DNA from 3 places in the Pantoea sp. X-Soil-TKNS-1279 genome. Region 1 is predicted to be linked to each of the others. Evidence: predicted binding sites of a transcription regulator. Region 1 holds the regulator's gene; each other region holds the start of a gene.
What was found. Region 1 encodes PurR, which represses purine synthesis genes. Its sites were predicted from a motif close to CANGCAAACGTTTGCNTG; they were not measured.
Positions count from the first base shown of each region.

Region 1 (2,204 bases):
GATGCGGCACCGATTAAGCGCGATATGCTGGAGAAAGGGGATTTGGTGTTCTTCCGCATCAATAATCGCGGCACTGCCGATCATGTCGGTGTTTATCTTGGTAATGGCAAATTTATCCAGTCGCCTCGTACCGGTAAAGATATTCAAATCAGTGCATTGGGTGAGGATTACTGGCTGAAACACTACGTCGGGGCACGCCGTATGATGACCCCCAAAACTATCCGCTAAAAAACGCCCGATACCCGATAAAACAAGAAGCCGGACCCTGATTTTCAGGTCCGGCTTTTTTATTAATGAAGGATCGCGGTGAAGCTGAACACGATAATCATTAGTAGCGCGCCCACAGTGGTAAACAGCGCCAGTTTCAGGTCTGTACTCATCACAACTCCTTAGTCACAATAAATGAAGGGTTATCGTAATTTTCTCACAGCCTCCGGCAAAAATCTCGTCTTATCCGCGCCAGCTTGCTAGAATCGCCGCCTTTCGTTGCGCAACAGATTTTGCGCACGCTGTGTTTGCGGCAAGTTAAAGCGTTATTGACCAGGTGTTAATGTCTTTTTCTTCGCCATTCGCCCCGAAAATCGGGGCGCAAAACCATTAGCAGACGCAAACGTTTAACAATATACTTATCAGTTAGTTGCGATAAGCCCGGGAGTACCATTTTCATGGCAACAATTAAAGATGTGGCGAAACGCGCCGGTGTCTCCACCACCACGGTTTCGCATGTCATCAACAAGACGCGTTTTGTCGCGGAAGAGACGCGTAACGCCGTATGGGAAGCGATCAAAGAGCTGCATTACTCGCCCAGCGCCGTGGCGCGCAGCCTGAAAGTCAACCACACCAAAACGCTGGGGCTGCTGGCCACCTCCAGTGAAGCCCCCTATTTTGCCGAGATAATCGAGGCGGTGGAAAACCACTGTTTCGATCGCGGCTACACGCTAATCCTGGGCAATGCGCATAACGACCTGCAAAAACAGCGCGCATATCTGTCGATGATGGCGCAGAAGCGTGTCGATGGCCTGTTGGTGATGTGTTCAGAATACCCTGACGACCTGCTGACCATGCTGGAAGAGAACCGTAATATCCCGATGGTGGTGATGGACTGGGGCGCATCGCGTGGCGATTTTACCGATACGGTGCAGGACAATGCGTTTCAGGGTGGCTATCTCGCCGGGCGTTACCTGATTGAACGCGGTCATCGTGACATTGGTGCCATCCCCGGACAAATGGAGCGCAACACCGGCGGTGGCCGCCATGCCGGTTTCATGCAGGCGCTGAATGAGGCAGGCATCACCGTGCGGCCCGAGTGGATTGTGCAGGGCGATTTTGAACCGGAATCCGGATATCAGGCGATGCAGCAGATCCTCAATCAGAAGCAACGCCCGACTGCTGTGTTCTGCGGTGGCGATATCATGGCGATGGGCGCGATCTGTGCTGCGGATGAAATGGGTCTGCGGGTCCCGCAGGATATCTCAGTGATCGGCTATGACAACGTGCGCAACGCGCGTTATTTCACGCCGGCGCTGACCACTGTTCATCAACCTAAAGCTCAGTTAGGCGAAAAAGCGTTGGAAATGCTGCTGGATCGTATCACCAGCAAACGTGAAGAGCCGCAGACCATCGAAGTTCAGCCAACGCTGATTGAACGCCGTTCAGTCGCTGACGGCCCGTTCCGCGACTACCGCCGCTAAGTTTCCGTTTCGCTCAACCATTCATGGTTGAGCGTTTCGGCATCGCCGAGATAACTCAGCAACCAACCCAGAGCCGGCGAGTTCCGTAGTTCCGACCAACTGACACAGCATGGGCTCTCCGGGAACGGCGTGGGTAACGGTAACTCGGTTAATGCTCCGCTATCCAGCAATGGCCGGGCTAAATGGCCCGGCACCATCCCTACGCAGAGTCCCGCCAGCAGGCAGTCAACGCCGGTTTCCCATTCCGGCACCACCAGCCGGCGTTGATTATCTAACGTCCAGGTCATGCGCCGCGGCAACGCCCGTGAAGTGTCTTCCAGCACCAGAGAAGGCCAGGCCCGCAACGTTTCGTCATCCAACAAGGTACTTTTTGCCAACGGATGATCGGGGCTGACCACGCAGCGCCAGTTCAACGCGCCCATATCCTGAAAGGCGAAACGCCCACCGACCGGGATCGCCTGAGTGGCCCCAATCGCTACGTCGACCCGCCCATCGGCCAGTGCATCCCATACA
Region 1 is NZ_AP035948.1:1,961,899-1,964,102, reverse strand. Features, by position in the region: gene AC6I8N_RS09330 (C40 family peptidase) at 1-228, shown strand, start outside; gene cydH (cytochrome bd-I oxidase subunit CydH) at 291-380, opposite strand; gene purR (HTH-type transcriptional repressor PurR) at 666-1,691, shown strand; gene punR (DNA-binding transcriptional activator PunR) at 1,688-2,204, opposite strand, start outside.

Region 2 (2,204 bases), 2.0 Mb from region 1:
AGGTTGAAATCGATCACAAACGCTGGGGCGGGCAAACCATTTCGCCAAAAGATCGCGTTGAGTTAACCGGTGAGTTGGATAAGGATTTCAACGCCATTGAACTGGACGTGAAACAGGTCAGAAAACTCCCCTGATAATCTGGCGGGGCTGCTCCGGCAGCCCGCTTATAATTCCAGCCAGACGGAATGTTCTCCTGGCGTATTCCCCTGCGTCCAGTACGCCGCTTTCCAGGCTTTTCCCTGCCAGCTGACTTTATCTTTGCGGGAATAAGACATTGATTTGTTCCATTCCCGCAACTGCTCCGGATCTGCAAACTTCCAGCCTGCGCCATTAGCGGGTGTAGATTGTGTCCATTTTGTCGCGATGTACTTAATCCCGGCGAAGGTGACCTTATCTCCCGCCATATATGTGTTTTCTTCACCCCAGTCGGGAAATTCAGTGGGTTTAGCCAGATTTTCCTCAACGGATGAATAAAACGGGGAAATGGCGGTCATGGTGACTTGCCGGGTATCGATGTTGCCATCTTTGTCCGTTACGCTGACTTCATAAACTGCAATGCCGGTATGGTTTGTCGGGACCAGCGCTGTTGCTTTCGCTTGATTAACCTCGGTTCTCCATCCTCCCCCCGGTTTTTCCTGCAACCAGAAGACACCCTTTCCTTCTGCTACTCGCCAACGGAAAGAGACAGCATTCTGACTTGCAGAAGCATCCAGTTCATACAGGACGGATTCTTCTGCTGAACTTGTAACACTAAAATCGGCAGAAGCGATGGCGACAGGGCCTGTCGTGGCGTAATTAGCTGTTATGTCCCCCTCATTGGCATAAGCGGCGGCCACCAGTGAAACGGTAATCAAGCTGGTGAGTGCTTTTAATTTAAAATCCATTAGCTTCGATCCTTCGATTCCTGCGTTGTTATCCATGACAAATACACATTTCGTTACCTCTGAAAAAACTTAACATAAGGATGAGAAGGGAATTTCTTCTGACTGCGTGGGGTATTTCTCTTCTTCATTGTGAAAATTCTTATGCTGTTGTCAGCGGAGGTTGATTTATTCCTCGCCTAACTCAAATATTTTCTGGCACAAGCGAAACGTTTCGATGGTGATCACATTTCCGTGATGCCGCCATTGAGTTGCTATGCATTTTTTATACACTCCGGTCAGCGAAACGTTTCGCTGTGGAGTGGAAGAAATGAAAAAAGGTCGCTTGTTAAACGCTGAAATCTCTCATGTGATTGCCCGTCTGGGACACACGGATACGCTGACGATTGCCGATGCGGGTTTACCCATTCCTGTGGGGCCGCAACGTATTGATCTGGCGCTGACGCCGGGTACGCCCGAGTTTTTACAGGTTGTTGAGGTGGTCACTCAGGAGATGCAGGTTGAGAGCGCCCTGATGGCGGAAGAGATCAAGCAGTTCAACCCGCAGCTCCATAGCGCACTGCTCGCCGTGCTCGATGCCTTGCAACGACACCAGGGAAATACCATCGCTATTCGTTACACCAGTCATGAACAGTTCAAACAACAGACTCAGCGTAGTCAGGCGGTCATTCGCAGCGGAGAGTGTTCTCCGTATGCGAATGTCATCCTGAGCGCGGGCGTTACCTTCTGAGGCCGCTATGCAACCGTTATTGCAACTCAAAGGGATTGAAAAGTCATTTCCCGGTGTGAAAGCGCTGAAAGGGGCTTCACTGGCCGTCTGGCCTGGTCGGGTGATGGCGCTGGTGGGAGAAAATGGTGCCGGTAAATCCACCATGATGAAAGTGCTGACCGGTATTTACAGCATGGATGCCGGATCGCTGCATTGGCTGGGTAAAGAAACCACGTTCTCCGGGCCAAAAGCGTCTCAGGAAGCGGGCATTGGCATCATTCATCAGGAACTTAACCTGATCCCGCAATTGACGGTGGCGGAGAACATCTTCCTTGGCCGCGAATTTGTGAACCGTTTTGGCCGCATCGAGTGGAAAAAGATGTATGCCGAGGCGGATGCGCTGTTAGCGCGTCTGAACCTGCGTTTTAACAGCCATAAGCTGGTGGGTGATTTGTCGATTGGCGACCAGCAGATGGTGGAGATCGCCAAGGTTCTCAGCTTTCAGTCGCGCGTCATCATCATGGACGAGCCGACGGATGCGCTGACCGATACCGAAACCCTGTCATTGTTCCGCGTGATCAATGAGTTGAAAGCGCAGGGTTGCGGCATTGTCT
Region 2 is NZ_AP035948.1:4,298,794-4,300,997, reverse strand. Features, by position in the region: gene AC6I8N_RS20170 (YgiW/YdeI family stress tolerance OB fold protein) at 1-134, shown strand, start outside; gene AC6I8N_RS20165 (carbohydrate-binding protein) at 165-920, opposite strand; gene rbsD (D-ribose pyranase) at 1,192-1,611, shown strand; gene rbsA (ribose ABC transporter ATP-binding protein RbsA) at 1,619-2,204, shown strand, end outside.
Region 2: the regulator PurR is predicted to act here: its motif matches at 1,161-1,178, upstream of rbsD (D-ribose pyranase).

Region 3 (2,204 bases), 1.5 Mb from region 1:
CTGGGCGGCAATGTTGATGCCCTGCTCGGCAAAAATCTGGTTGATGGCGGTCAGTACACCCGGACGGTTTTCGTGGATGTGCAACAGGCGACTGGCGCTGGCGGCATGCATCGGCAACGACACTTCCGGGAAGTTAACAGCAGACAGGGTTGAACCGTTGTCAGAATACTTCGCCAACTTGCCAGAGACTTCCAGACCGATGTTTTCCTGCGCTTCCTGCGTCGAACCACCGATATGTGGCGTCAGAATCACGTTATCGAATTCACACAGCGGTGAATTGAACGGATCGCTGTTGGTCGCCGGCTCCACCGGGAACACGTCAATCGCCGCACCCGCCAGATGTTTGTTGGACAAGGCATCGCACAGCGCCGGAATATCAATCACCGTACCGCGTGCGGCGTTAATCAGCAGCGCACCTGGCTTCATCAGCGCCAGTTCAGCGGCACTGATCATATTCTGCGTTGATGGGGTTTCCGGTACGTGCAGGCTGACCACATCACTCATGTTGAGCAGGTCAGACAGGTGACGCACCTGTGTGGCGTTGCCCAGCGGCAGTTTGTTCTCGATATCGTAGAAAAACACATGCATGCCAAGGCTTTCCGCCAGCACACCGAGCTGCATACCGATGTGGCCATAGCCGATGATACCCAGCTTCTTGCCACGAGCTTCATAGGAACCCGCTGCAATTTTATTCCAGATACCGCGGTGCGCTTTGGCGTTCGCTTCCGGGATGCCACGCAGCATCAGCAGCATTTCACCAATCACCAGTTCGGCAACCGAACGGGTGTTGGAGAACGGGGCGTTAAACACCGGCACGCCACGTTTTGCTGCTGCATTCAGGTCAACCTGGTTGGTGCCGATACAGAAGCAGCCAACCGCAACCAGTTTTTCAGCCGCAGCGAAAATCTCTTCGGTCAGTTGGGTACGGGAACGGATACCAATGAAGTGTGCGTCACGAACGGAGGACTTCAGCGTCTCCGCATCCAGTGCACCTTTGTGGAATTCGATGTTGGTGTAACCTGCTGCGCGCAGGTTATCCAGCGCACTCTGATGGACACCTTCCACCAGCAGGAACTTAATCTTGTCTTTTTCCAGTGATAACTCTGCCATTTCCCGACCCTATTCAGAATTCAACGAGGGCTGCCATAAGCCAGCCTTCTGTCAAAATATCAAAAAATTCGTTTGCAGCAAGACAATCGATTGCCTCGACCTCAGCACGCGTCAGCGCTACGGCAGCACAATGCCGTACAAAATCGGGATATGCGTACAGAGCGAAGAATGAACCTGCTGTTGATGACTGTTTTGTGACATAAGTCACCGAATTTCAGCATACGAAGAAAAGATGTTTTGCGTATGGAAATAAGCGGCGCTGCAACAGCGCCGGACAGATCATTTGGTAATGGTTTTTACGCCATCAGCAGTGCCGATCAGCGCGACATCAGCGCCGCGTGCTGCAAAAAGCCCTACCGTCACCACACCAGGCAGCGCATTGATGGCTTTTTCCAGCGCGATCGGATCGAGGATGCGTAGATTGTGCACGTCGAGAATAATGTTGCCGTTATCGGTCACCACGTTCTGACGATATTCTGGCAGGCCGCCCAATTTCACCAGTTCACGCGCCACATAGGAACGCGCCATCGGGATCACTTCAACCGGCAGCGGAAAGTGGCCCAATACATCCACTTCTTTCGAGGCATCGGCAATACAGATAAATTTCTCAGCCACGGCGGAGACAATTTTCTCACGCGTCAGCGCCGCGCCGCCGCCTTTAATCATCTGCATCTGCGGATTGATCTCATCAGCACCGTCGACATATACCGAGAGCGAATCCACTTCATTGAGATCAAACACATGAATGCCGAGGGATTTCAGTTTCTGCGTTGAGGCTTCCGAGCTGGAAACTGCGCCCTCAATTTGATGCTTAATCGAACCTAACGCATCAATAAAATGAGCAGCGGTCGAACCGGTGCCAACGCCAACAATGGTGCCCGGCTGCACATATTGCAGTGCTGCCCAACCTACCGCTTTTTTCAGTTCATCCTGGGTCATGGTATGTTTAAAACCTGTGCGACAACGAGGTGCGCGTAGTATAAAACAAGGCGGCGTAAAAAAGCGCGGCTGTTAAAGGCTTTGTAACTCAGTGCACAAAAACCATCTTTTGATTTTTTGTGGCATAGTACCCTCCATCCTGAACGAGAGAGAAC
Region 3 is NZ_AP035948.1:3,499,618-3,501,821, forward strand. Features, by position in the region: gene serA (phosphoglycerate dehydrogenase) at 1-1,110, opposite strand, end outside; gene rpiA (ribose-5-phosphate isomerase RpiA) at 1,390-2,049, opposite strand.
Region 3: the regulator PurR is predicted to act here: its motif matches at 1,190-1,207, upstream of serA (phosphoglycerate dehydrogenase).